DNA from 2 places in the Weissella sp. LMG 11983 genome. Region 1 is predicted to be linked to the other one. Evidence: riboswitches for the same ligand, from Rfam matches in the RefSeq annotation. Region 1 holds a riboswitch; the other holds the start of a gene.

Evidence for each region. A riboswitch is a leader RNA that binds a small molecule or an ion and turns the genes downstream of it on or off. The one in region 1 is predicted to bind lysine.
Region 2: another riboswitch for lysine. It lies ahead of alr (alanine racemase); the one in region 1 lies ahead of OIT45_RS01940 (amino acid permease).

Annotation. Positions count from the first base shown of each region.
Region 1 covers NZ_JAOZFD010000001.1:358,694-374,303, forward strand. The annotation lists gene ftsL (cell division protein FtsL) at 1-137, opposite strand, end outside; gene rsmH (16S rRNA (cytosine(1402)-N(4))-methyltransferase RsmH) at 182-1,126, opposite strand; gene mraZ (division/cell wall cluster transcriptional repressor MraZ) at 1,171-1,605, opposite strand; gene OIT45_RS01920 (hypothetical protein) at 2,114-2,494, opposite strand; gene OIT45_RS01925 (RsmE family RNA methyltransferase) at 2,543-3,289, opposite strand; gene prmA (50S ribosomal protein L11 methyltransferase) at 3,289-4,242, opposite strand; gene pyk (pyruvate kinase) at 4,399-5,820, opposite strand; partial or broken gene OIT45_RS01940 (amino acid permease) at 5,983-7,450, opposite strand; lysine riboswitch at 7,553-7,731, opposite strand; gene OIT45_RS01945 (hypothetical protein) at 7,919-8,566, shown strand; gene OIT45_RS01950 (GNAT family N-acetyltransferase) at 8,570-9,031, shown strand; gene OIT45_RS01955 (formate--tetrahydrofolate ligase) at 9,055-10,716, opposite strand; gene purD (phosphoribosylamine--glycine ligase) at 10,706-11,980, opposite strand; gene purH (bifunctional phosphoribosylaminoimidazolecarboxamide formyltransferase/IMP cyclohydrolase) at 11,990-13,516, opposite strand; gene purN (phosphoribosylglycinamide formyltransferase) at 13,513-14,103, opposite strand; gene purM (phosphoribosylformylglycinamidine cyclo-ligase) at 14,097-15,134, opposite strand; gene purF (amidophosphoribosyltransferase) at 15,150-15,610, opposite strand, start outside.
Region 2 covers NZ_JAOZFD010000001.1:1,820,535-1,836,144, reverse strand. The annotation lists gene OIT45_RS09195 (aminotransferase class I/II-fold pyridoxal phosphate-dependent enzyme) at 1-1,003, opposite strand, end outside; gene OIT45_RS09190 (M15 family metallopeptidase) at 1,131-1,859, shown strand; gene OIT45_RS09185 (proline iminopeptidase-family hydrolase) at 1,902-2,819, opposite strand; gene OIT45_RS09180 (peptide ABC transporter substrate-binding protein) at 2,831-4,453, opposite strand; gene OIT45_RS09175 (hypothetical protein) at 5,440-5,817, opposite strand; partial or broken gene OIT45_RS09170 (aspartate-semialdehyde dehydrogenase) at 5,939-7,033, opposite strand; gene OIT45_RS09165 (aminotransferase class I/II-fold pyridoxal phosphate-dependent enzyme) at 7,142-8,323, opposite strand; partial or broken gene dapB (4-hydroxy-tetrahydrodipicolinate reductase) at 8,387-9,125, opposite strand; gene dapA (4-hydroxy-tetrahydrodipicolinate synthase) at 9,128-10,006, opposite strand; gene OIT45_RS09150 (N-acetyldiaminopimelate deacetylase) at 10,017-11,162, opposite strand; gene dapD (2,3,4,5-tetrahydropyridine-2,6-dicarboxylate N-acetyltransferase) at 11,180-11,893, opposite strand; gene lysA (diaminopimelate decarboxylase) at 11,912-13,198, opposite strand; gene alr (alanine racemase) at 13,211-14,326, opposite strand; lysine riboswitch at 14,433-14,602, opposite strand; gene OIT45_RS09130 (aspartate kinase) at 14,711-15,610, shown strand, end outside.

The DNA.
Region 1 (15,610 bases):
ACGCAAAAGGCGATGTCAATGGCGTTAAAGCCTGGCTTTTCCAACTTACGCTTAACGACACGAACGTGTGGGCGTTGTTGTGGTTGATCAACTTTGCGAGGCGACGTTGTGTGCGTGTAGTTTGGCATTGCATCCATGATGTTCAGATCCTTTCTTCACCGTCCATCATGGGCGGCATATGCTATCGTAGTCGTTCGATGACGCGCAACTTTGCTGAATGAGCGCGGTGATTGTTAGCCATTTCTTCTTCTGAAGGTAAGATTGGCTTACGCGTCACGAGTTTATAATCAGGTTGCATCTCATCCGGAATGATTGGCAAGCCAGCTGGCAATTCAGGAACTGCCGTCTTTTCCTTAAACATCGTCTTAACGAGGCGATCTTCAAGCGAATGGAAAGTAATGACCGAAATACGACCACCAACCTTCAACATATCCAAAGCTTGTGCGAGTGATTCTTCGACCACTCCCAATTCATCATTCACGGCAATTCGAATGGCTTGGAATGAACGCTTGGCCGGATGACCTCCTGTTCGACGAGCCGCTGCAGGAATTGCTGACTTGATGACCTCAACCAATTCAAATGTGGTTTCAATTGGTTTAACTTCACGTTGGCGCTCAATTGCACGTGCAATTTGCTTAGCGAATTTTTCTTCACCGTAACGTGACAAGATGCGTAGCAAGTCGTGGAAATCCCACTCGTTAACTACCGTACGCGCTGTCAATTCTTGTGATTGATTCATGCGCATATCAAGTGGTGCATCATAGTTATATGAAAAACCACGTTGTCCGTCGTCGAATTGTGGTGATGACACACCCAAATCGTAGACGATACCATCAATTTCAGTGACCCCAACTTCAGCAAGTGCGTCACGCAAGTTACGGAAGTTATTTTGAATGAAGGCAACTTTACCTTCAGACAACTCAGTGGCCAAATGTTCTTTGTTGTAGTTAATTGCCGTAATGTCTTGATCAAATGACCAAAGCTTTCCGGTAGTCAAACGACTTGCCAACAACTGTGAATGACCACCGCCACCCAACGTCGCATCAACATATGTTCCGTCTGGCTTAACATTTAAATTATCAATTGCTTCGTTAAGCAATACGGTTACGTGATTGAACTCCGTCATATGTAATTGCCTGTTCGACCTTTCTAGTTCGTATCAATTTGCTGTTAGAAGCCCAGGTCTTCCAATCCATCAGCAATATCATCAAAATTCTCTGCAGTTTCTTCTTCGTAAGCTTGCCACTTCTCGGCACTCCAAAGTTCGAACGTATCATCACCCAAACCGAAGACCGTGACATCCTTATCGATATTTGCGTATTCGCGCAAGGTTGGTGATAGATTCACACGACCTTGCTTGTCGAATTCAACTTCTGTTGCCCCACCGAAGACGAAACGCTTAAATTGGCGCGCCTTGGCATTTGTTTCTGGCAATGCGTTAATCTTAGTTGAAAAATCTTCCCAGCCTTGCATCGTGTAGGCACGCAATGAGTGATCCATCCAACGTGTAATCACAAAGGATTCACCCAACTGATTGCGGAATTTTGCGGGGATAATCAACCGGTTCTTAGTATCCAACGTGTGTTGGTAAGTTCCCATGAACATCGGCGATACCCCCTTTCAAATTATTCAGCAATTTCAGATGCTGTGGCGTATTGAGAATAGTCGACATTTCAATACATTTAATTTACCACAATCTCCCACCTTCCACCACCTGCCCCCACGTTCTACCACTGGGATATATGGTGTATTTTAGGGTTCAAAAGCCTATTACACCGGCCCTGACGCTCCTTTTTAACAGTCACTTTACAAGTTTTCGAATAACTTTAGAAAATGAAGAATTTTTTAAGGTTATAAGGTCAAATCCTTGATATACCAACGGTTAACAACTTAGTTATGGAGATGGTGGGAGGTGGGGAACGGTGGGTGGGAAGATTAGGTGGTGGAAAGTGGTGGGGATTTGAACAAAAAGTGGGTGGCATCCCCACTGACGCCATCAGAGCATTGTTTCGTTCATTACACCCCATGACATCATAGGGTGTAATCCCCACTTAGCACCCAAACCACACAAAAAGCGCGACCTTAAAACCAAGGTCGCGCTTTTAAAATCTATTTAAATTTCGCGGAAACCGCCATCAACTGGAATTTGATCCTCGATGTCGATTTCTTCTTCCTGTCCACGTGTAAAGGCGAACAACTCAATAACGAAATAAAGGGCTGCCAAATAGTAGCCATACATCGCTGAGTTCAGATGTAGCCAAACTGACACCAAGAACACCACTGGCCACACAAACATCAAGTACCAGAAAGCACCGCGCTTACGCAAGAAAGCTCCTGCAATAGCACTGAAAATCATGTTTGCCACAAACAATGAAAAAATAATTTTAACATTCGCCGTTAACGGTGATTCGTTAATTGCAAACGGTACTAACAACCCCAAGATTGGCATCCAAATCCAGAACCGCCAATCCAACGCTTCTTTCAAACGCTTCATATCAATTCCCCTTTTAACATCCCTGCAACGATGTTAACCTTAAAAATTCTAACGTGCTAACTCAAGTGCATAGCCCAATGCACTTAGCGCATAGAGCGGTGCGGTCTCGGCACGCAAAATGCGCGGCCCAAGCCCTGCAGGCACAAAGCCAAACGTATTCGTTAGCAAGTCTAACTCACTTTCCTTTAACCCACCTTCAGGTCCAACCAAAAAGGCAATTTTGTCGCCCACGTTCAAGTGACTAAACTGGGCCACCAGTTGCGCTGTTTCGCCCTGCTTGGCACTCTCTTCCCAGGCAACGATCTTAACCATATCATCCGGCAGATCCAAATCACGTAGTTTTTCAACATACGTCACATCTGGCACACGTAGTCGGTGTGATTGTTCAGCAGCACCTTGGGCAATCTTTTGCAATCGCGCAAGCTTCTTATCAGCTTTCATCCCCCAATGGACCACTGACCAATCCGTCTCCACGATAATGACGTGGTGAACGCCTAATTCGGTCGCTTTTTGAACAACCAATTCAGGTTTATCACCCTTAGCTAAGCCAAGAATGATTGTCGTCTCCACCGGCAATTCAACATCAGTTGCCACCTCTTCAACGACACGCATCGTTGTCATTTCATCAGCAACCTGAATCACTTCAGCCACCACCATGGTTTGTTGATCAGGATACACAAATTCTGCCTGTGTCCCTTCCTTGCCACGAAGGACGGTCATTAAATGATGTTGCACATCTTCTGGCAAAATAAATTCTTGACCGGCTGGCGCTTCAGTCAAAAAATAACGTTGCATTATTCGTCCTCGCTTTTACGGTGAGCAATCAAACCATACCATTCACCAAGCTTCATCGTCTCGTCGAGCGCATAGCCATTCTCTTCCAACTTCGCAATAATCGTTTGCGCCTTGTCTTCGTAAATACCTGATAACAAGAACTTACCACCTGGACGCAAAACGCTATCAACTTGTGGAATCAATGGTACAAGCACTTCAGCCAACATGTTAGCCACAACAATATCAAATTCTTGGGCCGGTACATCGCTTAGCAAGTCACTTGCCATCACTTGGATATCTGAGGCAACAGGATTCAAATCCAAATTACCTTGAGCTGATCGCACAGCCACTTCATCAATATCCGTACCTAGCACCTTATCAGCCCCCAACAACTTTGCCGCAATACCAAGCACACCTGAACCAGTTCCAACGTCCAGCAAACGTTCACCGCCACGTACGACGATTTCAAGTGCTTGCATCATCAAACGTGTCGTTGGGTGGGTACCAGTTCCAAAGGCCATCCCAGGGTCCAAAACAATCACTTTTTCGCCTTCTTGGGCTGGTTGGTATTCTTCCCACTTAGGCACGACTGTCAAATGACGTGTCACACGAACTGGGTGGTAGTACTTTTGCCATTCAGTAGCCCAGTCTTCATCCTTAACTGCACTCGTTGTTACCTTACCTGGTGTTGCATCAAGTCCAAATGATGCCAATTGGTTCACACGCATTTGCACATCGTTAATCACCTCAGGCAAATTAACATCTTCTGCAAAATAGCCAGCGACCGTCGCACCTGATTCGCGGTGCTCAACAACATCCCAATCGACCCATACAGTGGCATCAGCAGGTTCATAGCTGTTCACATCTGCCGCATCATCGATTTGGATACCTTCTGCCCCGGCTTCCATCAAAATATTGCTGACAGCTTCAACAGCCTCAGTTTGTGTCTCAACAATTATTTCTTGCCAACTCATCAGCACTTCCTCATCACTTCGTTATAGTCTTAACAACAGAATAACATAAAGTTGCCTAAAAATGTTGTCTGCTTTAACCCGCTTCTTTGCTTATCGCGACAACAAAAAAACGAGAGATACAATGTATCTCTCGTTCTTAATTAACACAACTAATAATTAGTCGACCGTAACAATCGTCATCAAGTTAGTCGTACCTGAAGTCGTTACAGGAATACCTGCAGTAACGATGATAGTATCACCCTTTTCTGCCAAACCTGCAGCAACAACTTCCTTCTTAGCCAATTCGATCAAAGCATCAGTGTTGTCCACTGCTTCTGAGATCATTGGTTGAACACCCCAGTAAATCGTCAATGAACGTTGTACACGCTCGTCGAACGTCAATGCCAAGATGTCAGCGTTAGGACGGTACTTTGAGATCATCTTTGCCGTGTAACCTGAAGTCGTTGCAGCAACGATAGCCTTAACGTTCAAGTTTTCTGCAGCCGTAGCAACAGCAGCAGCAACTGATTCAGTAACGTCTGATGCGTCGAAGTTGTTTACGTGACGGCCGTTTGCTGCCAAAGCAGTTTCTGCCTTCTCGTCGATGCGTGCCATAGTAGCAACAGCAGCAACTGGGTAAGCACCGTTAGCTGACTCACCTGACAACATAGTTGCGTCAGTTCCGTCAAATACGGCGTTGGCAACGTCGGAAGCTTCGGCACGCGTTGGGCGTGGGTTCTCTTGCATTGAGTCCAACATGTCAGTAGCAGTAATAACTGGCTTACCGGCAGCGTTCATCATGCGGATCAAGTCCTTTTGTACCAAAGGAACGTTTTCTGCTGGAATTTCAACACCCATGTCTCCACGAGCAATCATCAAACCATCAGAAACCTTCAAGATTTCGGCGAAGTTGTCGATACCTTCTTGTGATTCGATCTTAGGGAAGATCATAACATCTTCCTTACCAGCTTCTACCAACAAAGCACGGATGTCTTCAACGTCTGAAGGCTTACGTACGAATGAAGCGGCGATGTATTGGATACCTTGTTCCAAACCGAAGCGGATGTCATCGGCATCCTTTTCAGTGATACCTGGCAAGTTGATTGAAACACCAGGTGCGTTAACACCCTTACGTGATCCCAACAAACCGTGGTTTTGAACTTCAGTAACCAATTCGCGGTTAGCTTCGTCCTTTTCAGTGATCAACATGTCGATCTTACCGTCGTCGAACAAAACGTGTCCGCCAACCTTAACGTCGTCGAACAAACCAGGGTAAGTTACGGCAACCTTTTCCTTAGTACCTTCAAGAGAAGCATCCATTGAGATGCGAACAACATCACCGATGTTGAACTCAATCTTACCTGGCTCTTGAACAGTCGTACGGATTTCGGCACCCTTAGTGTCCAACAAGAATCCTACAGTCTTACCTGAAATCTTCTCGGCTTCGCGCACAGCGTTCATACGACCCAAGTGCTCTTCGTGGTCTCCGTGTGAGAAGTTGAAACGTACAACGTTTGCACCTGACTCGATCAACTTAGTAATAGTCTCGACGTCAGAACTAGCTGGTCCAAGCGTTGAAACAATCTTGGTCTTCTTCATGATCTGAAAAATCTCCTTCGTTTTGTGTTGATAGTGTATCTATCTAACTGATGTTAATTGTACTATTTTTCACTTTTTTTGTACACAATTTTTGTTTCTTATCTGTTCCAATATTCAAACAAAAAACACACAAGCTTACAGCTTGTGTGTTTTTTAACATTATTATTGTCGTGCGTCCGTATCCAAATCAACTTCCGTCAACTTACGCAACTTTGTCTTGTGCTTAATCTTGTATCCAAGGTACAAACCAATAAACAATGGTAGTGACATGTACGTTGTGATAATTCCTGACCAGTTCCAGTGTGAAATTGGTCCTTGGAATGATGCCAAGTCTTGTCCAACAACAACAACGATTGACAAAACCAATGCCAAAATTGGACCAACTGGGAACCACTTAGCATGGTAGCGGAGCTTCTTCATCACGGCCTTGTGCCACAAAGGCACGACGGAAACGATAGTGTGAAATTGCGATACCAATCCAAGCGATGAAACCAGTCAAACCTGAAGCAGCCACCAAGTAATAGTAGATACCAGTTCCAAAAACAGACGTGACGAACGTCAACAATCCAACGGCTACCGTTGCCAACAAGGCCGGTACTGGAATACCTGTGTTGATGTTAACGCGTGCGAATAGCTTTGGCGCCTTTCCTTCAACGGCCATGGCGTACAGCATACGCGTTGAAGCGTAAACACCTGAGTTGGCTGAAGAAATAACTGATGTCAAGATAACGGCGTTCATAATTGAAGCAGCAGCTGCCAATCCAGCTTGCTTAAAGACCAACGTAAATGGTGAGACCGCAATGTTTGTTTCACTTGAACGGAGCAAGTTTGGATCCTTGTAGTAAATCAATGCCCCAATAATGAAGATGGCAAGGATATAGAACAAAAGGATACGCCAGAAGACTTGCTTGATAGCCGTTGGCACTGACGTTTCTGGTGTTTCTGACTCACCAGCCGTAATACCAACCATCTCAGTTCCTTGGAATGAGAAACCAGCCACCATGAAGACGGCTAGCATACCACCAACACCACCGACGAATCCGTGGTTACCGCCAGCTGACAAGTTACGTGGTACATCTGGGTGATAAGCCATGATACCGAAGATTGTTGCAACTCCGATGACCAAGAATGCGACTACCGCAACAACCTTAATTGTTGCCATCCAGAACTCAGTTTCAGCGTATGACTTAGCTGACATTAGGTTGATGACCGTAATCAAGAGCAACACTAGCGCTGACCAAATCCAACTTGGGACATTTGGCAACCAGTAGCCCATGACCACACCGACCGTTGCCGCTTCAACCGCAACCGTAATTGCCCAATTAAACCAATAATTCCAACCCATGGCAAAACCGAAAGCAGGATCAACGAAACGATCGGCGAACGTTGAGAATGAGCCTGAAACTGGCATGTAAGTCGCCATTTCACCCAAACTGGTCATCAAGAAGTAAACCATCAAACCAATAACCGCATAAGCAGTAAGGGATCCGAATGGTCCAGCTTGTGCAACCGTTGCACCTGAGGCAACGAACAAACCAGTACCGATTGTCCCACCAAGGGCAATCATTGACAGGTGACGCGTCTTCATCGTGCGCTTCAGCGTCCCTTGATTCTGTTGATTATCTGACATAATTCCTCCTATATAGAGAGGCCTAATCGCACTCGTGAGAACGAAAAAAGTCCCCAGTTCATACCATCGCATAAACTAGGGACCTCGTTTGAAATCATTAGTGTTGTCGATAGCGCTCCGCAGCCGACGAATTTTGCTGCGACAGTCCTTCCGTTGTTCACGTAAGGACCAACATGTTTCACCGCCGTGAAAACACATTTCGGCAACCGCCCCTTTAAATCAACCGCCTTGTCTGCCGACTTGGTTGATCACTCATGTTGGTTGCGACCTCTATGTCATATTTAATTTATGAGACTAAGTATAAGCGTGTTTTCAGACATCGTCAACCCAACTCGCAATCTAACCCTAAAAACTTCTTAAATACCGCTTAAGCGTAAAACTTTATCACACCCTTTTTAAAAACACTGATGATACGATATATGAAAAGTTAGTTAACCACATTGGTTGTTAAAGGAGTTGACGAATATCATGATTATTAAGCCCTCTAAAAGCCGGCTCATTATATTAATAATAAGTATAATGGCTTTCTTACTTCTAACCATTAGCACTTTTCTTGGTGCTTCGCTGCTCACTTTAATCGATTCAGCTGAGCAGAACTTTTTAGATAGCATGGCGCCTGCGTCATTGTCGGTACTAACTAAACCATTTGTTTTATTTAGTCACGGCTTATTGTTTGGCTTGGTCATCTTTGTACTTGCTTTTTTGCTTTGGGGATTTAAATTCAAAATCCCAGCCGCATGGATTGTGCTAACGACCATCAGCGGGTCATTGTTGATTAACCTCTTCTCGTTAATCTTCCCCCATCGCCTAGCTGGCCAGGCAACACAATTCCCAGCCCATACTATCTTTTTCGTCACATTACTTTATTTCTTTCTCAGCAAGATTATTGTGCCAGAGTTGAAATCTTTTCCACGTCAAATTGCTGGTCAAATTATCATTTTAACAGGTTGGATTCTCACCTTTATCGGCACAGTTCTCTCAACTAACTACACATTTTCCGACGCTGTAGCCGGGTGGTTACTCGCGATTGCTTGGCTACAGCTCGCTGCCCAATTTTACAGTAAGTACGCACCACGTGCCTACCGTATGAACGGATTCAGTACTTCATGGTTCTAAAAAATGGCTAAAATCACATTACGCTCTTGGCAATCGACAGACTTCGATGCCTATGAAAAATTAATCGCACAACCTGAAATTATGCAAGGCGCTGGGTTGCCTAATGCAGACACACAGCAACGTCGCATGATGTTTGAAACGGATTTATATCAGCCATTCCAGGCTGCAATCGTGTACAAATCTCAAATTATCGGTAGCATTATCACCTACGCCCGGGTTTCTGAAAACGGTGACTTCATCCCTAATGAGTATGACCTGGCCTATTTCTTAGATAGCCGGTTTACAGGCCACGGCATTATTACCCAAGCCTTAGATAGCTTTATTGCAGCACTACCGAACTCAACAACTCTACTAGCTGAAACATTTGTTGATAACGTCGCTTCACAGCGCGTCTTGGAAAAGCTTGGTTTCATTAAAATGGGGGCTTACAACGACATCATTGCATACAAAAAGCCGATCAGTTAGATCGGCTTTTTTATTATGCAATTTTAGAACAAGCCAGTAATCTGACCGTTTTCATCAATGTCAATATCATATGCTGCTGGGTGACTTGGCAATCCCGGCATCGTCAAAATTGAACCAGTCAAGGCAACCAAGAAGCCAGCTCCTAACTTAGGCACAAACTCACGCACATGAATCTTAAAGTCCGCTGGTGCACCCAACTTCTTCGCATCATCACTCAATGAGTATTGCGTCTTCGCCATGATAACTGGCATCTTATCCCAACCACGCTTTGCAAACTCACGTAATTGCTTAGTAGCCTTATCTGACAATTCAACACCAGCACCGCCGTAAATTGTTTGCACAATCTTTTCGATTTTTGTAACAGCATCATCTTCAGGTGCATACAATGGCGTAAAGTGGCTTTCTTGCTCAGTTGCTGCGATAACTGCTTGCGCCAACTCTGGCGCACCAGCACCGCCTTGCGCCCAAACGTCAGCCATGTACGCCTCAGCACCACGCTCACGAACGTAATTCTCAACCATCTCGATTTCTTCAGGTGTGTCACTCACAAAGCGGTTAACGGGAACAACAACTGGCACGCCGTAACGTGACATACTCTGCAAGTGTTGTCCCAAATTAGCCAAGCCGGCTGACAAAGCGTCAAGATTAGGTTCTGTCAATTCCGTCTTAGGCAAACCGCCGTGCATCTTCAACGCACGTACCGTCGCCACAATGACAATTGCGTCCGGTGTCTTACCCAACAATGGCACCTTGAAGTCCAAGAACTTCTCACCACCCAAGTCAGCCCCGAAACCAGCTTCAGTGACAACGTAGTCCGCCAATTGTAGGGCTGTCTTAGTTGCGCGAATTGAGTTGGTTCCTTGCGCAATATTGGCAAATGGACCTCCGTGAATCAACGTTGGCGTGTGGGCAAGCGTTTGAACCAAGTTTGGCTTAATCGCATCCTTCAGCAACGTCGTCAACGCACCAGCAACACCCAAGTCCTTAACTGTCACAGGTTCCTTGTCGTACGTGTAACCGATAACGATGCGCTCAATACGCGCCTTCATATCCATCAAATCATGTGACAACGTCAAAATAGCCATCAATTCAGAAGCAACCGTGATATCAAAACCATCTTCACGCGGCACTCCAGAAGTTGGACCACCCAAACCAATTGTAATGTGGCGCAAAGCACGATCATTAACATCCAAAGCGCGCTTCCAAAGCAAGCGACGTGGGTCAATGTTCAAAGGATTTCCTTGGTAGATGCTGTTATCGATAACGGCGGCCAACGTGTTGTGGGCACTTGTCAAAGCATGGAAATCACCCGTAAAGTGCAAGTTTATGTCAGCCATTGGGACAACTTGGGCGTATCCACCACCAGTAGCACCACCCTTCAAGCCCATAACTGGTCCAAGTGACGGTTCACGCAACGCAACCATCGTCTTCTTACCAGCCAAGCTTAGCGCATCAGCCAAGCCAACCGTCACCGTTGACTTACCCTCACCAGCTGGCGTTGGGTTAATTGACGTCACCAAAATCAACTTACCCAAATCATTTTGTCGGTCAGTTTCATCGATTTCAATCTTGGCTTTATCACGACCGTATGGTTCCCATTCAGCTGCCGTCAAGCCAGCCTTCTCTGCAATTTTTTCAATCGGCCAAACTTCAGCCGCTTGTGCAATTTCAATATCAGTTTGCATCCCCAGATACCACCTTATTTCTTCGAACCGCCTGATAACCAATATCATGGCGATAAGCTAATGTTGTTTGTGTCGCATCAATTGCCTCGTACACCATCTCTTGCGCCTGTGACGTCGTCGCTGCATGACCGACAACCGTGGCGATACGACCACCATTACTTATTAGTTTATCATCATTTCGCGTCACACCCGCATAAAATGTGTTGATATCAGCAATTGAAAATGATGGTAGGTCGATATGCTCAGTAGTTGTTGAAGGATAACTTGGGTTCACCAGCACGACGCCAACATACACGTCATCCTGTTGCCAGATTGCCTTCGGTTGTTCACCAGCCAATAATGTCGAAATAAGTTCATAAAAATCACTTTGTAGCTGTGGCAAAACAACCTGAGCCTCCGGATCACCGAAGCGCACATTATATTCAACGACTTTAGGACCATCATCAGTCAGCATCACGCCTGTGTACAACACACCCGTGAACGGCATCGCGCGCGCTGCCATCGTGGCCAATGTTGGTAACACCAATGTTCGAATGGCTTCTTGCACAATCTCATCTGAAACCCAGCGAACTGGCGAATAGGCACCCATACCACCAGTATTTAGACCTTGATCATTGTCAAAACGGCGCTTATGATCTTGCGCAATTGGGGCGTGAATGACTCCATTGGGGCCAACTAAACTAAATATTGAAAACTCCACCCCCGCCATATATGACTCAATGACCAACGGCGCATCCGCCTGACGTTCATACGCGAGTTGAATCATCGTTTCAGCATCTTCACGGTCACGACAAATCACCACGCCCTTGCCGGCTGCTAAACCATCTTGCTTAATGACAAGTGGCAAGTCAAAGTTTTTTAGCGCCTGCAATGCGCTAGACTCATCGGTAACCATCACTGACGTAGCGGTTGGCACCCCTGCTTGCGCCATGACGTCCTTGGCAAATTGCTTTGAACCTTCTAACTGCGCAGCTTGTTGTGTGGGACCAAAAATCTTTAGCCCTGCTGTTTGAAAAACGTCGACCACACCAGCAATCAGTGGCGCTTCTGAACCAACAAACGTCAAATCAACCGCTTCTTGCTCTGCTAGGTCCCGCAATCCAGCGACATCCATCATATCGTGATTGATTGTCCGAATACCTACTGACTGCATCCCCGCATTACCGGGCACCACAATAACTTCTTCAACATCAGCACTCCGCAGAAATGTTTCTGCTAACGCATGCTCGCGGGCCCCAGACCCAATTACCATCAACTTCGCCATGTTTCTCTCCTAGTGCTTAAAGTGGCGCGTGCCAGAAAATACCAATGCAATACCAAGCTCGTTGGCCTTATCAATTGACGCTTGATCCTTGATTGAGCCACCGGGTTCCACAATTGCCGTAATCCCATGTTCAGCTGCGTAGGTTACTGAGTCGTCCATTGGGAAGAAGGCGTCCGATGCCAAAACCGCATTTTCAAAGCCAGGCTTTTCACTTGCCTTCGTAATCGCCATCTTAACTGAATCGATACGATTTGGTTGGCCCGCCCCAACGCCAAGCGTTTGTCCCTTTTGGGCAACCACAATCGCGTTTGACTTCACGTGCTTGACCGCCTTTTGGGCAAAAATCATCGCTTCAAGTTGGGCTGACGTGGGTTGCACATTACCAACCACTTCGAAATCAGCCAACGTTTCAGATACTAGGTCACGCTCTTGCATCACGACACCACCAAGGACAGCTGTCAATTCAACCGCTTGTGGGACATCCGTTGTGAACGGCACTGTCAACAAACGCAAATTCTTCTTCTTAGCCAACACATCGTACGCTTCAGGCGTAAAGCTTGGCGCAATGATAATTTCCAAGAAAATTTGGTGCATCTTTTCAGCAGTTGCCAAATCAACTTCACGGTTCAGAGCGACGATGCCACCAAAAATAGAGATGTCATCAGCAGCAAACGCAGCATCCCAGGCTGTTTCAATCGTCGTTCCTTGTCCAATTCCAGCTGGATTCATGTGCTTAACCGTCACAACAGTTGGCTCATCAAACTCAGCAATAATACGCAAGGCCGCATCAGCATCACGAATATTGTTATATGACAATTGCTTACCGTGCAAAATATCAGCAGACAAAACCGAGTACGCCGTTGGCAATGCATCGCGGTATGCAGCCGCTTGTTGGTGACTATTTTCACCGTAACGCAACGGCTCAAATAGCTCGTAGGTTACCGTCTTTTGAGCTGGAAATTCTTCATCCGTCAAATAGTCGGCAATCAAGGCATCATATGCTGCCGTGTGACGGAAAACCTTAGCACCTAGTTGACGACGGAACGCATCATCAATCGTGTTGGTTTGCAGCTTTTCAAGCACAGCATCATAGTCAGTTGGATCAACAACTGGCAATACAGCCGCATAATTTTTCGCCGCTGAACGCAACATTGATGGGCCACCAATATCAATATTCTCAATGGCATCCGCCAATGTCACGCCTGGCTTTTGAATCGTTTCCTTGAACGGGTACAAATTCACCACAACCAAATCAATTGGCGTAATGTCATGTTCGGCCAGCGTTGCCATGTGAGCAGGATTGTCACGCTTGGCTAACAATCCAGCATGGACACGTGGGTGTAATGTCTTCACACGTCCATCGAGCATTTCAGGGAATTGCGTTACTTCATCAATTGGCGTCACTGGCAAACCAGCCACCTGCAACGCTGCCAATGTGCCACCTGTTGAAACCAACTCATAGCCCAATGCAACTAGTCCCTTGGCGAACTCCGCCAAACCGGCCTTATCTGAAACGCTTAGTAGTGCTCGTGTCATGCTTGAAATGCTCCTTCTTTAATTAACTTTGCAACAGTATCTGGATACAACTGATGTTCCGCGTCGTGAATACGTTCAGTCAGTTCATCAATTGTTTCGTCTTCTGAAATAAGGACTGGCGTCTGCGCAATAATTTGCCCTGAGTCAACGCCAGTATCAACGTAATGAATTGTCACGCCAGTCACTTTAACCCCGGCGTGCCAAGCATCTTCAATCGCATTATTACCTGGAAAACTTGGCAATAACGCTGGGTGAATGTTTAAAATACGCTGTTCAAACGCTTGAACAATGTATGGCGTCAAAATTCTCATATAGCCAGCAAGCAAAATGCCAGTCACGCCATCTGCTTGTAATGTCTTCACAATTTCTTGCTCGGCCTCTTCTCGTGACGCAAAAGCTGGGTAGCGAATTTGCAATAGCGGCACATTGGCCGCCTCGGCGATAGCAATCGCTCCTGCTTTTTTGCGATCTACAACGACTCGCACAATATCGCCACCGAGTGTGCCAGCTTTGGCAGCTTTTAACAGCGCTGCCAAATTTGAGCCAGTACCTGACGCGAAGACAGCGAGCTTAGGCTTTTTCACCATGGTCGTGCTCCTTGCCAGATAATTGGTTGCGACTTGCGTGGGACCATTTCACCAATGATAAACGCTGGGTGATTAGCATCTTGCAACATGGTCATTGCTACATCCACCTGGTCTGGTTTCACAATCAAAATCATGCCTAAACCAAGGTTGAACGTCTCCAACATGTCCGTTGCCGTCAACTCACCACGTGTTTGAATTTCCGTGAAAATCGGCAGAATTGGCCATGACCCCCAACGCAAGCTAGCGGTAACGTGGTCGTTGTAGGCACGTGGCAAATTACCAACGATACCACCACCCGTAATATGCGCCATGCTGACAACCAGCTTTTGTGCCAGTAAAGGTAGGACGGCCGGCGCGTATAGCACGGTTGGCTTCAGTAATGCGTCTTGTAAGCGGGTTGGTAAATTAAGAAAATCTGCTTCTTGATGAATTCCAAAGACTTCGCGAACCAACGTATAACCGTTAGAATGAATGCCACTTGATGGTAAGCCAATCAACACATCCCCGGCTGCCACATCGGTTGGATTCAGCATCTCATCACGCTCGACAACCCCAACACCAAATGCCGCCAAATCGTAGTGATTCGGCGCATACATTCCTGGCAACTCAGCTGATTCACCACCAATCAAAGCTGCCCCGACTGCTTGGGTTGCTTTGGCAATCCCCGTCACAATGGTCGCAACTTTCTCTGGTGTCATCTTAGCGATCGCCAGATAATCCAGCAGAAAAAGTGGCTTAGCCCCCTGCGCCAAGATATCGTTCATGACCATTGCCACTAAATCTTGCCCGATGGTATCGTGCTTATCAGCTGCAATTGCTAAGAGCAATTTCGTCCCAACACCATCTGTGCCCGAAATCAAAACCGGATCACGATACGACTTTCCTAAGGCAAACGCTGCTCCAAAGCCACCAATACCACCGAGGACTTGTGGCGTATACGTCGCTGACACTGCCTGGCCCATCAAATCGACGGCTTGTTCACCAGCGGCAACATCAACACCAGCATTCGCATATGCATTTTGATTTGTCATAACTCCCCCAATGAATTAACCGACTGTTTGTGCATCTTGTAATTGTTGTTTTTGCAAGGACGCCACTTGGTTTGGATGATACGTCGTCGTTGGCTCAGGTTGAAAATCAACCAATCCGTCGGCCTTCGCATCCGCCAAGGTTGGCTCATAATCATAAATTGGTGATGGATAGTGACCATCAAAATAGGCTGTCGTTAAGCCAGTGCCATTTCCTTCATAAGGCAAATCAATCGCTTCAACTAAGCCATCGACTGACAAAAAGGCCAATGAGTCAACGCCTAGCATTTCCTGCATTTCCGTCATCGAATAATTTGCAGCCAACAGTTCTTCCGTCGTCTGCATATCCACACCATAGAATGATGGGTACTTGAAGGCTGGGGAAGCAATCCGAATGTGAACCTCGCTCGCCCCGGCTTCACGTAGCATCCAGACGATAAATTTAGACGTTGTTCCTCGGACAATTGAGTCATCTACCA
Region 2 (15,610 bases), 1.5 Mb from region 1:
TACCCATGTCTTCAGGAATCTTAGCAAAGATGTAGAAGGCCCCTTCTGGGTTAACCATTTCGAAGCCAAGTTCCTCAAGTTGCGGACGCAACCAGTCACGACGGCGCTTGTAAATGTCACGCATCTCATCAGCGACTTCAGCAGCAGTTGTCACAGCAACCAATGCTCCATCTTGCAAAACCTTTGGCAATGAGAACGTCAACGCACCGTGCACCTTTTGGGCGTAGTCGATGAAGCTCTTCTCACCAAGGATAAAGCCGATACGGTATCCCGTCATGGCGTGTGACTTCGACAATCCCGTAATCAAAATCGTTTGATCAGGAATCAACTTTGCCAAAGAAACGTGTTGTTGATCATATGTTAATTGTGAGTAGATTTCGTCTGAAATGACCCATAGGCGGTGCTTCTTGAACACTTCGGCCAAGGCAATCAATTCATCTTCTGAATACGTCACGCCCGTTGGGTTTGATGGGTAGTTAAACAAGATAGCCTTCACTGGCACCTTGGCATTCGCCATCGCTTCATCAACTTGTTCAGGCGTCAACTTGAACTTCGTTGGACGTGTGTTGATTGAAATCTTTGTACCGTGGGCCAAGTCCAATGATGCAAAGTATGGTGGGTATGCCGGTTCTGGCACGATTACACCTTCGTTGTCATTCAACAATGTCAAGAAGACAACGTTAATTGCTTCAGACACACCAATCGTCACAATCATGTTGTCTTCGCCATCGTAGTTCAAGTCGTACTTCTTGTTGAAGTATTCAACCGCTGCATTACGCAACTCACGCTCACCTTGTGACTCAGCATAGTGAGAATTATCGTCTCGAACTGATTCGATAATACGTTCCTTGATTGCATCATCAACATTAAAACCAGGCTCTCCAAACGTCAAACGAACCAAGTCTGGAATATCACGCACTGCTTTTTGAAAGTCCAACAACCCATCTGGCGCCAAATTAGTTACAATTGGGTTAAGGGGTTGGATGAAATCTTTTTTAATCATATTAATTTTTCTCACATTCTTCCCAAGTAGTAATTATTATAACAATAATCACTTACTTTTCTATCTGAATTTTTGTGAAGAAAATATGAATGTCAAATAATATCACTCACAGAGGGGGGCTGAGCTGATGCTTGAATTTACTGGAAATCCAATTGAACCGCAACGTGACACGTGGGACTGGGGCGAAATCCGGGCCATACCGCTTGACTTGTCGGATGAAAAACTAGTTTCGGTGAGCTATTTGCCTGAAAAAATGGTCGTTAGCCCACAATACTTTATCCAACAACTACCGGGTGCGAAGGCTGATATTTTTGTGCGTGAAACGATTCAACAAAAATTGAACGATGCCGCGGATATGTTGCCCTACGGCTACAAGCTGGTTATCTTTGATGCTTGGCGTGATATCGATACGCAGCAAGCCCTATTCGATCGCATGCAAAGTTTTGTGCAACGTGACCATCCCGAGTTCAATGCCGACCAAACACTGGCTGCGACATTGCGAATTGTGGCCTTGCCATCATCGAACGCGAACCGCCCTTCACCACACAATACCGGTGGTTCAGTGGACGTTTCGATTGTTGACGAACGTGGTCGCCTTTTGGAAATGGGCAGTCCATTTGATGACATTAGCGCACGCGCTAAGACAACTTATTATGAATTTGAACCGGACTCTGAAACGGTCGTGAAAATTCGTGAAAATCGCCGTTTGCTTTACCACGTGATGACGAATGCTGGTTTCACCAACTATCTCGAAGAATGGTGGCATTACGACTACGGTAATCAAAACTGGGCCTTCATGAGTGGCCACGACACTGCGTTTTACGGCGCCACGAAACCTGATTTTCCTTGGATATAGCAAAAGCGACCTCACATTTTTGGTGCGAGGTCGCTTTTTTCATTATTCTGGGACAAATTCGTCCGCTTCAACGTCTTGAATGAAATGTTTTAAGTTATAAAAGAAAATCTCTGGGTCATCCACCATGTGAACGTGCCCGGCGTTTGGCGTCACACGCAAACGAGCATTCGGCATTTTGTCCCGCATCGCACGAGCCACGTCTAATGGCATTGACTCATGCCCACCGAAAGTCAACAATGTCGGCGTCTCAATCTCATGCAAGCGATCCGCGACTGACCAGTGCGCCAACTTGCCAGTAATCACAAATTCATTGTCACCTTGGAAATGGTTGTACACCGCTGTCCCCATCGTACTAATTTGATGGTGCGGTGCATTCGGGTGACGTGTGATGTATTCACGGTCCAAATGCTCTGCATACTTCTGATACGTTGGGGTATCCCATTCGCCACGTTCTTCCACTTCGCGCATGAACGCGACGACATCGGCATCAAATTCTTTCTCGCGGATTGCATTGATGTTCGTGACATAATCGTCAATGTTATCAATCATTGAGATGATGATGAGTCCCTTCAGCACACCCGGATGACGGAGCGCATATTCTTGGGCCAATAAACCACCCCACGAGTGCCCAGCAAGATAGAATTCACCATCTTCATAACCCAACTTTTGGCGAACTTCTTCCACTTCGTTTAGGTAGTAATCGTAATTCAAATACTTCTCAACGTTGGCCGGATCATCAAAATCCGGTTGATCTGAATACCAAGCCCCAAGTTGATCATATTGCGTCACTTCAACCCCAATTGGATTCAAGAACTCTGGAAAACGTTCATACGGCTCGTGACCAGCGCCCGGACCACCATGCAACGTCAATAACTTGATTGGCTTGCCCGTTCCGTCAGTGCGTGACCACAAATGGTAGCCATTATCCAAACTCAAAATATGGGTTCCGTCTTTTGTCATACTGTTTTCTCCTAGTTCTTAACTGCGTTCTTCCAATCAAATGTGCCACCAACCGGGTTTACGAAGACGCCCTTCACCTTTGGATTCATCAAAGCGGTCATCTTTGAGTATGTCAATGGCGCTACAGCACCTTGCTTTTGCGCATACTCTTCAGCGGCTGCCAAGTCCTTAAAGCGTGCCTTCTCGTCGTTTGCATCGGTCGTCGTTGCCTTCTCATAGAGCGCATCGTACTTCTTGTCTGACCAACCAGTTAGGTTCCAAGATGCCCCCGTTACCAATGTTTGCAACATATCAACCGGATCAGTGTAATCCGCGTTCCATGTTGCCAATGACAAGTCAAACTTGCCGGCCTTTTGCAGTGAACTCGTTTGCTTAGCTGGCACTGACTTCACTGACACCGTCAAGCCCTTCAAGTTCGTTTCCAATTGTGATTGCAAGTATTGGCCAGTTTGCTTAGCTGCATCGGTATCGTTTGTTAACAACGTCAACTTCACTTGCTTTTGACCAACCTGCTTCAACCCTTGTTGCCACAACTTGGCAGCTTGTGCCTTGTCATAACTGACGTACTTCGTGTGCGCACCAACTGTGAAGTCCTTGCCCGTGTTTGGATCCTTTGCCAACCCCTTGGCGGTAAAGGTCTTAGCTGGTTCAGCCGCACCAGTCAACACATTCTTCGCTAGCTTCTCACGGTTAACCGCAAATGATAGTGCCTGACGAACCTTCACGTTTTGCAACGCCTTATTCTTTTGGTTCATCGTCATGTAGGTTGTTGCAGCGGTATCAACCACCGTGTATCCGGCCTTGTTCTTTGAGTTACGGGCTTGCGTGGCATTCAACAATGCAAAGTCCGTCTTGCCTGAGTTATATAGGTTGAAACTCGTCGTTGCATCGGCTGTTGTCGTCACATTAACCGCTGGCGTCTTAACATTGGCTGCGTCCCAGTAATTTGGGTTCTTTTCATACGTATATGATGAACTTGAACCATCCCACTTCTTTAAGACGTATGGACCACTTGAAAGAGAATCAACAGCGGTTGTGCCAAACTTTTGACCCGTTTGCTCCACGAAACTTTGCTTTTCAGGGAAGAAGTACATCATCGCCAACTCAGCCTTAAACTGTGGCAATGGACGTTCCAAAGTCACTTGCAACGTTGTATCATCGAGGGCCTTAGCACCCAATTCATTTAAATCCGTGACCTTCCCAGCTTGGATGGCATCAGCGTTCTTCACCCCACTGAAGAACATCGCTCCGATAGCCGCCGTCTTAGGATCATTCGTACGTTGCCAACTGTAGACGAAATCTTGGGCTGTTAACTTTGAACCGTCTGACCACTTCAAGTTGTCACGCAACTTAAACGTCCAAGTCAAACCATCTTGTGACACATCGGCTGACTGAGCAGCGGCCAATTCCGGTTGACCACTCTTACCAACACGGTACAAACCTTCACCAGTTGCCATAACGGCATCTTGCGATGGGATATCCGCAACATTTGAAGGGTCGGTCGTCTTTAGATCACCAGTAAGCGTCCAATTGATGGCCTTGCCTTCACTTGCTGAAACAACCGGCACCCCAGTCCCTGCGACCATAACCAATGTTGCTGACATCAAAACTGAATTCTTAACAAACTTATTCATAACCATATCTCCTAATATTCCTGTATGACCTACGAGTAAAAGTTTGAGCTCAAAAAATTTATATAAAAAAACGGCTAGTATTCTGCGCAAAATACTAGCCGTTACTCGTTTACAAAGTAATTAAATTTGGCTAGCCATGATAATCTTCCTTGGGAAGCAGTCATGGCTAGCGTTAGCATCTCAAAAAGCCAACCATCACTGCGAAATAATAATAATAATCGCAATGATAATTGGGGCAACCAACGTCATAACATTCAACTTTTCTACTGACACGTACTTCATGACGTTGTCCTCCTCTTTTCTTGATGTTCTTAAGTATACGAGGTTAATTATAAAAGTCAACACTTTTCTCTAATTTAATTTTAATCAAATGTTTTGATGTTGGGTTGTAGGTTGGTTAGTGGTGTGTGTCCGACCTCCGGTCGGAGTGCTTGGCCCCTTCTTTTGGCACGCTAACACGTACTGACCATGACCTGCAGGGAGCGCGAACCACAGCAAGCTGCGTTTCCCTTTAACTCCCGTGGCTCTAAGCGGGAAACCCGCTAAGAACCCACACCTGCGGGTCAAGGTCTGCACGTGTCTATACGCGTGGCGGGGCCAAACACAGCAACCAAGAAATACTCTATTTGTTTGATTTTCATCCACTTCGAAACTATTGGGTGAACTGTTCACTCATTTCTTTTACGGTAGATGATTATCTCAGACAGACTAGAACATCTTGGCTGCTGGCATGAGGGCTGGGGACTATCGGAGCGTTCAAAGTGGGGCAACATGCCGCATGGCCAGCGCTATTCAGATAAGCCCACACAGGACTAAAAAGGATTAGGGGGAGTTATTTGTCCCGCTGAATGGCGTCTGCGCCATTCGGTTGCCCCAGTTTGAACTTTGCCGGAGATAGTCCCCAGCCCCCATGCCTCGACGCAACGCGTCGACACTCACCACAAACAAAAAACACCCAGAATAAATCTGAGTGCTTCTTGTGTTGATTATTCAACTGTTGTGCTGATTTCGTTGATCCACTCAGTCATAACTGGGTAGTCATTGCCTTCACCTTCTGCAATACGGGCTGGCAATACTGAACCTAGATAGTGCTTTGCCAATAATTGTGACAACACCAAACCACCAATCACATCAAGAATGTACGTGTCATTCAATGTGCGGAACGTCAAAACGTTGTCCGTGTTGCGCGCAATGTGGAAACGATCAATGGCAAAATTGATTGTCTTGGCAACATCCCCAATTCCACTAACCGTTGAGCTAGCGGTATCGAAGGCGTTTAGTTCGGCTTGCAACACATCTTGCCAGTTAGCCAATGGCACTTGGCGTGGTTGCTCGCGTTGAATATCTGCTAGTGATAATGACATGTTCAGTTCCACCTAAATTTAATAATTACTACTCATTATAGCCTAGGCACTAACATTTCGTCATTAATATCCCTTATCACGGTAGCTGTTGGTCTAAAACCTCCAACATTCTCAGTCTGCTTTATGCGAACTTTTCGGCCGACCCTTCTGGCACGCGTACCAAATTCAAAGCAACCAATCGTTCCGCGATTTGCACTGCGTTCCAAGCCGCCCCCTTCAACAAGTTGTCCGAAACAACCCACATGTGGTAGCTACCATCATTTTCAAGGTCTGGACGCACGCGACCAACAAAGGTATCGCGCTTACCCTCAGCATTGATTGGTTGTGGGTAAATTTGGTTGGCTGGATCATCTTCCAACACCACCCCTGGCGCTTCTGACAAGGCTTGTTGAATCTTTGGTGTTGAAGCGCCGTCTGCGTCAGCAACTTCAAAGTAAACCGTCTCACCGTGACCAACTGGAACTGGCACACGCACTGCCGTTGCCGTCACCTTGATGTCCTTGGCGTTCTTGTCGCCCAACATAATCTTCTTCGTTTCGTGAATCATCTTGTACTCTTCGTGCGTGTATCCTTCATCTTCAAACACGTCGATTTGTGGCAACAAGTTGAAAGCCAATGGATAGTGCTTCTTGTCACCCTTTACTGGCAAGATTTCAGCGGTTTCTGGTTCACCGTTCAAGTGTTGTTGCGCTTGATCGAGCAACTCTTACCAAGCTGATTGACCAGCACCGGAAGCAGCTTGATACGTTGAGACAATGACTTGCTTCAAACCAAATTGTTGGCGAATTGGTTCAAGGGCCACTACCATTTGAATCGTTGAGCAATTTGGGTTAGCGATAATGCCGTTGTGTTCGTACAATGCTTGTTCATTCACTTCAGGAACAACCAACGGTACATTGTCGTTCATGCGCCAAAATGACGTATTGTCGACGGCAACGGCCCCACGCTTTACTGCTTCTGGCAACAAGCGAGCTGATACGGAACCACCAGCTGAGGCCAGTACCAAGTCCACCCCTTCAAATGACTCCGGTTGCGCCTCTTCAATCGTGATTGTTTCACCACGAAACTCGCGTGTTTGACCGGCTGAACGGGCTGATGCCAATAGCTTTAGTGACGCTACTGGAATTGATGACTGGGCCAATTGTTCAATTAAGCGCGACCCCACTGCGCCGGTAGCTCCCAAGATAGCAACTGTATATGATCGTTCTTCACTCATGTGTTTACTCCTCAAATTTTAATAAAACCCCGAATTTTGGGTACATTAAAAGCACAAGCCGAAATTGACCGGTTGTGCTTCCAAAAATTAAATTGTTCTCATTTTATGTTAGCCCTTCAAAGCAACGTATTGCTTCAAACGGTTAACGGCTTCCGTTAGGTCTTCAGTTGAGGCTGCGTATGACAAACGTACGTAGCCTTCGCCACCGGCACCAAAAATTGAACCTGGTGCGATACCTAGCTTCACCGTTTCTGCCAAATCAATGACAAATTCCATGTCGTTCGTGTTCAACGTCGCTGGAATCTTGGCAAAGATATAGAAGGCACCACCTGGTTGTGCGGCCGTAAAGCCAGCTTCCGCCAAGCCAGCCATGACCAAATCACGGCGTTGCTTATACGTATCACGCATATCAATGGCGTCTTGACGACCATTACGCAACGCCTCTTCAGCAGCTGCCATCATTGGACCAGGTGCCGTCGTGACCAAGAATTGGTGCATCTTGCCGACGTGAGCCATCAACGTAGCTGGACCAGCCACATACCCAATACGGTAGCCTGTCATAGCGTGAGACTTTGACAATCCGCTAATCAAAATCGTTTGATCTGGTAGCAATGATGCCATTGAAACGTGCTCACCATCGTAAACCAACTCAGCGTAAATCTCATCTGAGAAGACCAACATGTTGTGAGCCTTTAGAATTGCGGCGATTGCCTCAATTTGATCAGCTGAGTACGTCACGCCAGTTGGGTTTGATGGGTAGTTGAACAAGATAGCCGTGGCATCTGGGTTTTCAGCCAGCGTTGCTTCCAACTTTTCTGGCGTCAACACAAAATCAGGTGCCGTGTTAATGCCCACAACATCAAGACCGATAATGTCAGCAATCGCTTCATACATTGGGAATGTTGGCGTTGGGATAATAATCTTCTCCCCCGCGTTCAACAAGCCATTCATCGTTGCAAACAATGCTTCTGAGGCACCAACCGTCACGACAACTTCACCATTTGGGTTGTAGCGTGGTGCATCAAAACGCTCCACCAAGTAATCAGAAATTGCTTCACGCAAGCTCAAGTGACCATGTGGTGCGGCGTAGTGTGAATCATCAGCATCAATAGCGGCCTTCGTAGCCGCCTTAATGTGCTCAGGCACCGCAAAATCAGGCTCACCTAGCGTCAACTTGATGATGCCATCAATGGCTGAAAACTTTTGATCAATCACACGGATTGGTGATGGCAAAATCTTGGCAAGCTCCTTGTTATAACGGTTTGCAAGGGCTGGATTTACTTCTGGCATTTCAGTCTCCTTTGGCTCTCCGGCCATTCTTTTTTCTTAAGCCTCGCTGGACTTGGGCAACAATTACAATAGGTGTTCTAGACCGACTACCAGCCCATCGATTTGATGAACCTGACGAATAGCTAACGCAACGCCCCCCATAAATGATGTGCGTGTAAATGATGTGCTTCAAACGTAGCGTTTCACCTGGCGCACCAAAGATGACTTCTTCTTCGGCAACGTAGCCTGGCAAACGAACGGCGTGCACGGGCACATTATCAATGACTTCACCACGGGCCGCATCATGTTGGCGTTGTGCCACTGGTTAAGCTTCACGGGCTGCCGCAATTTTTGCAGCCGTCGCTTTGGCCGTGCCAGATGGTGCATCCAACTTATGCGGATTGTGAATTTCGATAATTTCAGCATCCGACATATACTTGGCTGCCTGCTCAGCAAATTGCATCAGCAAAACAGCCGACAATGAGAAGTTTGGCACAATAATCGCATGACGATTATACTTCTGTGCCAGGTGTCCCAATTGCGTCACGTCTTCAGCGGACAACCCACTGGTACCAACAACCAAATCATAACCATGAGACAACGCATAAGTCGCATTATCAAAGGCTGATTCAGGTTGCGTCACATCCACCCAAACATCGGCTGGCGTGTCGATCTCGTCCAGTTCAGTATACACGGAAATGGGACTTTCATGAAGCGTTGCTGAAAGAATTCCCACTAATTCTAAATCTGGTTGTTCAGCAATGAGCGACTGGATTTCCAGCCCCATTTTACCAAAGCCACCGGCTAATAAAACCGTTGTCATGTTTAATCGTCCTTTTCATTGAGTGTCGCTTGCACATCCGCCAATTCAGCGTCCGTTAATGGCAAAATTGGCAAACGTGTCGTGTTTTCGATTTCGCCACGTTGTGCCAATACTGCTTTGACTGGCGCTGGGGATGGGTAGCGGAAGAACGCGTTCATTCGTGGCGTTAACCAATGTTGCAAGCGTCCTGCTGTTTCGATATTACCGTCCGCAACCGCCACAAACAAGTCCGCCATTTCGCGACTATATACGTGAGCAGCCACTGAAATCGTTCCCGTTGCGCCGACCGCCTTGGCCGCCAACGTTTGGGCATCCTCCCCAGTGTAAACTGCAAAATCAGCTGGTGTGTGACCAACCAAGAATGCCAAATCATCAATCGTAGTTACTTGCTTAACCGCATTAATCATTGGATGTTGGGCCAACGTTACGACAGAGTCATTCGTTAGTCCCACCGCTGAGCGCCCCGGAATGTTATACAGCATTACCGGCACGCTTGATGCGTCAGCAATCGCCGTAAAGTGGGCAATCATCCCCGCCTGACTTGGCTTATTGTAATAAGGCGTCACCGCCAACAAGCCATCGACACAAGGAATGGCACTCACTTCCTTAGCCAACACCACAGAATGTGCCGTGTTGTTGTCACCAACATTAGCAACAACTACACCGCGGTCGCCGATGTGCGCTGCGAAATGCGTATACAACGCAATTTTTTCGTCATGCGTTACCGTTGGTGATTCACCAGTCGTGCCCCCAATGACAAATCCTTGGGTTCCATCATGCATCAACCGATCTGCTAGTCGGTCTAATGCCACATAATCAATTTGGTCATTCGCCGTAAATGGCGTAATAATTGCGGTAATTAATTCAATATTTTCGTACATCACTCTTCCCCTATTGCGCCATGCGCCATGTTAAGTAACCCGTTATTGCATCCACGCCCGGCTGAATTGCCGCTTCATTTGGTGATAACCCCGCTTCATGTAAACTATGCGATACATCATCGACACCAAGCCAGAACATCGTCCCTGGAATTTGGTGTAACAAATAACCAAAATCTTCTCCGGTCATAGCTGGGGCAATGTCCGTGTAATCAACGTCAGGTGCGTTGGCCATATAATCAATGAATAATTGTGTTGTGGTCGGATCATTTTCAACCGGTAGATAGCCACCTTGGATTAAGGACAAATCCGCAGTCACACCATACGTCGTTTCGATGCCGGCAACGATGTCGCGCACGCGTTGTTGCATCATTTCAATGTCTGTTTGGCGGAACGCTCTAATTGTGCCATCCAAGTGCGCCGTTTCAGCAATCACGTTACCAATCGTCCCGGCATGGAACGTCCCTATCGTCACGACGCCACCGCGAACTGGATCAACATTACGTGACACAATTGTCTGAATCGCCGATACAAACGCTGCCCCTGCCACAATCGCGTCGGTCGCTTGATGTGGAAATGCGGCGTGCCCGCCACGACCAGTAAACGTGACGTGAATTTCCGTTGTCCCAGCAAACAGCGTGCCCATGTGACTCGCAATTTGACCAGCTGGTAGGCCGGGATGATCATGCAAGCCGTAGAATTCATCAGGGCGCCAGTCTCCCGTAAAGGCACCTGTTTCATAGACTCGTCGTCCACCATAATCTGACTCTTCAGCCGGTTGGAAGAAGAAAAGTAAATTATCTTTCGGTTGATGCGTGGCAAAGTATGCCAGCACACCAAGCCCAACCGTCATATGCATATCGTGTCCGCAGGCATGCATCACACCGTCATTTGTCGAAGCGAACGGCAATCCGGTTGCTTCAGTAATTGGCAAGGCGTCGATATCGGCGCGATACCCAATGGTGCGAGTCGGATTCGTACCAGCTAAGCGCACCAACAAAGCCGTTGGTACCTCAGGTATCTCACGAATCGTCATGAAATCCGTTTTGAATGTTTCGATAACGGTTTTCAAATACGCATGCGTTGGCGTTTCGTGTAAGGCTAGTTCGGGGATTTGATGCAAATCACGTCGAATTTTGATTAAATCTAGTGTCGCCATATGCTTCCCCTGTTTCATTAATCCAAATTACGCAACGCATCAACGATCGCTGTCTTCGCACTCGTTTGGGCGTCAATTTCCTTGATGACGCGCGCTGGCACCCCAGCTACCACTGTGTTCGCAGGGACGTCCTTCGTGACAATCGCACCAGCCGCAACCACCGCGTTGTCACCTACTTGAACCCCTTCAATCACAACCGCATTCGCACCAATCAACACGTTATCGCCAATACGCACCGGTTGTGCTGAAGCTGGTTCAACCACCCCAGCCAGTACGGCACCTGCACCAACGTGACTGTGCGCCCCAACAATGGCACGGCCGCCGAGTACAGCACCCATATCAATCATCGTACCAGGTCCAATCTCAGCGCCGATGTTAATAATGGCTCCCATCATAATGACGGCGTTCGCGCCAATTTCGACTTGATCACGAATAACGGCACCCGGTTCAATACGGGCTGGCACACCATCGTAATTAAGCAACGGCACACCAGAGTTGCGAGCCAACAATTCCACGTGTTGGTTAGTGATTTGGCCGGCATGTTCCACCAATACTGGCGCAATTTCGTTATAGTCACCAATAACAGTTCCCGTGCGCGTTTCAATAAATGCTTGGACCGTTTCTGGCCAAACGATATCGGCCAAGTCGCCCGCTAACGTCACCCGCGCTGGTGTTTGCTTGGGTGCAGTTGCAATGAAATTAATGATTGATTGTGCGTCTAATTCTGCCATGCTATGACCTCTTTCTTCCTATAAGTAGTGGCGATCTAGTCGCACGATATCTTGGTAGCTTTCACGTTCAACAACCACCTTTGCTTCACCGTTTTCAACAAAGACAACAGCGGCACGTGGGTTGCGGTTATAGTTGGATGCCATCGAGTAACCATATGCCCCGGTTGCCAGAACGGCGAGGACATCCCCAGCCTTCGTCTTTGGCAACGCCTGCTCCCAAACCAGCACATCCCCTGATTCACAGTACTTACCAGCAACACGAACGACTTCTTCAGTTGGTGCATCTGGTTGGTTAACCAACACCGCTTCGTACTTGGCTTGGTACAAAGCAGGACGAATATTATCACCCATTCCACCATCAACAGACAGGTATGAACGAATGCCTGGCACATCTTTACGTGAGCCAATCGTGTACAAACTCACACCTGCTGGACCAACAATTGAACGACCTGGTTCAATCCAAACGGCTGGCATTGGCATCCCATATTCAGTCGTCTTTTCAGCAATCGTATCGATAATTGCTGCTACGAAATCAGATGCTGGAATCGGTTCGTCATCTTCGGTATAGCGAATGCCGAAACCACCACCGGTGTTAATAACCTGCGGATTGAAGCCCCATTCATGGACCAGATCAACCAACTTTGTGGCTGCCATTTGGAAACCAGTCACATCGAAGATTTGTGACCCGATGTGTGCGTGAACACCCAACACATTGAAGTGCGGATCAGCTAATGCTTCTTGCAATGCTGCTTGCGCTTGGCCACTATTCACATCAAAGCCAAACTTACTATCCGTTTGACCCGTTGAAATGTAATCGTGCGTGTGCGCCTCAACACCTGGCGTAATACGCAATAGGATGTTTTGCACACGGTCACGTTCAGCCAACAAATCATGAAGCAAATGCAGTTCAAAGAAGTTATCAACAATAATCGTGCCCAGGTTGTTTTCGATTGCCATCACAAGTTCTTCTTCAGACTTGTTATTACCATTAAAAGAAACATCGCTCATTGGAAAGTTCGCTTCGAGCGCCGTGTAAATCTCACCACCCGACACAACATCAATGTGCATCCCTTCTTGGGCAGCGACCTCATACATTGCAACTGTTGCGAAAGCCTTTGATGCGTATGAGACGGCGTAATCGACCTGGCGCTCTGTAAAGACGCGCTTGAAGTCACGCATCTGTTGGCGCATTGCTGACACATCGTAGGCATACAAAGGTGTGCCAAATCGTTCTGCTAATTCGTTTGCTTCTACACCGCCAACCGTCAAATGGCCGGCAGCATTCGTTTCATATGGTGTTGTCATCTTTTTCCCCTACTAATCTGTAATTTGACGATAAATGCGTTCTTGTAAGCCAGTTGAAATTTCCCAAGGTGCCAATCCCACATAATCAGCGACATCTTCAAGGCGGTTTTCAACATCACCTTGGCGACCGATAATCGTAACGGTCGTCCCAATTGGTAATTCACCAGGCAATGAAATCATCATCTGATCCATGGCTAGCTTCCCAACAATTGGACGATGCTCGCCATTCACAATCACTTCAAATCCTTGCATCTTACGTGGTAGACCGTCACCGTAACCAACCGGCACTGTGCCAATCCACTCGCCTTCTTCGGTGTAGTACGTGTGACCGTAGCTCACACCTTCGCCCTTGTGGCAACGCTTGACGAAGACCAACTCCGTTTCAAGTGTCATCACCGGCTCCAAATAATCATCATCACGAAGTTCACCAAGCGATGGTTCAACGCCGTACACCACCGTACCAGCCCGAATGACATCCGTGGGCATTTCGTCAGCGTGATACATGGCGGCTCCTGAGTTAGCGAGATGAACCAAAGGTGGCATTGGCAGGCCATCCGTCAACTCATGCCAGCAGTGCAATTGTTGATGGAAGTAATCTTCCTCTGTCGAATCTGCTTCAGAGAAATGCGTCATGATGCTTTGATAATCAAAAATGTCATCATGGGCCTTCAAATAGGTAATTGCCGTTTCCAACGTCGCCCGTTCACGGAAGCCGATGCGCCCCATACCGGTATCTACCGCCAAATTTACTTGCAGGCGTGGACCATCCGGACTCAAGTATTCGGCTGCCGTTTCTAACCAAGCAAGCGAACCGACCGTTGCCATCACTTGGTTATCGGCCAACAACTTCGCATATTGTGGCAACGTAATCCCCAACACCAAGATTGGTGCGGTGATACCTGCTTGGCGTAATGCCAATCCTTCATCCAAAACTGCGACAGCCAATCCATCAACGCCACCCGCTAAGGCCGCTTGACTCATGGGTACCAACCCAAAACCATAAGCATTGGCCTTCACTGCCAAAAAAACGAAACTTGCGTGGGCACTTTCACGAACCTGTTGAACATTGTGCGTGACTGCTGCTTGCGAAATATTAAGACGTGTCGGACGTGTGACTGCTACTACCATGATGCCTTCCTCTTTTTTCTTTAGTGTCCGTCGGGCAAACAAAAACGATCAACCGACGGCACTATCGCACTGTCAGTTGATCGCTCGAAAAAGCATTCAAATAGACTGTTACGATAGCTCTCCGCTGATTTCCAGCGACAGTCCAACAGCTCTTAACTGTTGTCCCAACAAATTAGTTGCGCTAATTCATTTCGGCGACCGCCCCTTTCACTTAACGTCCTTGCCGGTGCCGGCTCGGTTAAGTTACTCTTGTTGGTCGCAACCTCTATCAATAATTAAGATACGATTAGAATACTCCTTAGGATTAGGAGTGTTAAGGGTTGACTTTTGAGAACTTTTCTTTTTAAATTATCGTCAATTAGCCATTATTTGAAGGAGTTCATCATGAAAGTTGTAAAATTTGGCGGGTCCTCCCTTGCGAACGGACCCCAACTTGAAAAAGTTTTAAATATTATGCTGGCCGATACAGACCGTAAAATCCTTGTTGTATCAGCGCCAGGTAAGCGTTTCAAAGAAGACATTAAAGTCACTGATTTATTAAAGACCTACGCGCAACTGACAATTGTTGGCGAAGACACGACCGATATTCAAACGCAGATTTTACAACGTTACCGTGACATCGTTACTTATTTTGAATTAGAAGAAAATGAGATTCTATCATCCTTATCTGATCAACTTGCGCAATTGAGTCGCATTCACTACCCGTCATTTGATTACTTATATGCAGCTTTCATGGGGCATGGTGAATATTTGAATGCACAATTGGTCGCATATGTTCTCCGCGAGCTCGGTCATCCGGCGCAATTTGTGTCACCGCATGACCTTGGCTTAACCGTCTCAGGCTCACCTATGGCGGCACGTGTGAACGAAGATAGCTATGACCGCATCGCTGCGTTCACACTCCCTAGTGAAGGCTTGATTGTTGTCCCTGGTTTCCTTGCCTATACCACTGATGGTTTAATGGCGACATTCAGTCGCGGTGGTTCTGATATTACTGGTGCCATTTTGGCCCGTGGATTCCACGCAGATATGTACGAAAACTTCACTGATGTTTCAGCTATCTATGCCGTTGATCCACACATCATCAAAGCACCCGCTGCGATTGAAACCATGACCTACCGCGAGATGCGAGAACTCGCCTACGCCGGTTTCGCCGTTTTCCACGATGAAGCGATTATTCCAGTTATCGAGGCGGATATACCAATTAACGTGAAGAACACGAACGAGCCAGATGCACCTGGCACGATGATTGTGCCGGTAGATCAAGTTTCTAATCCAGCGAAA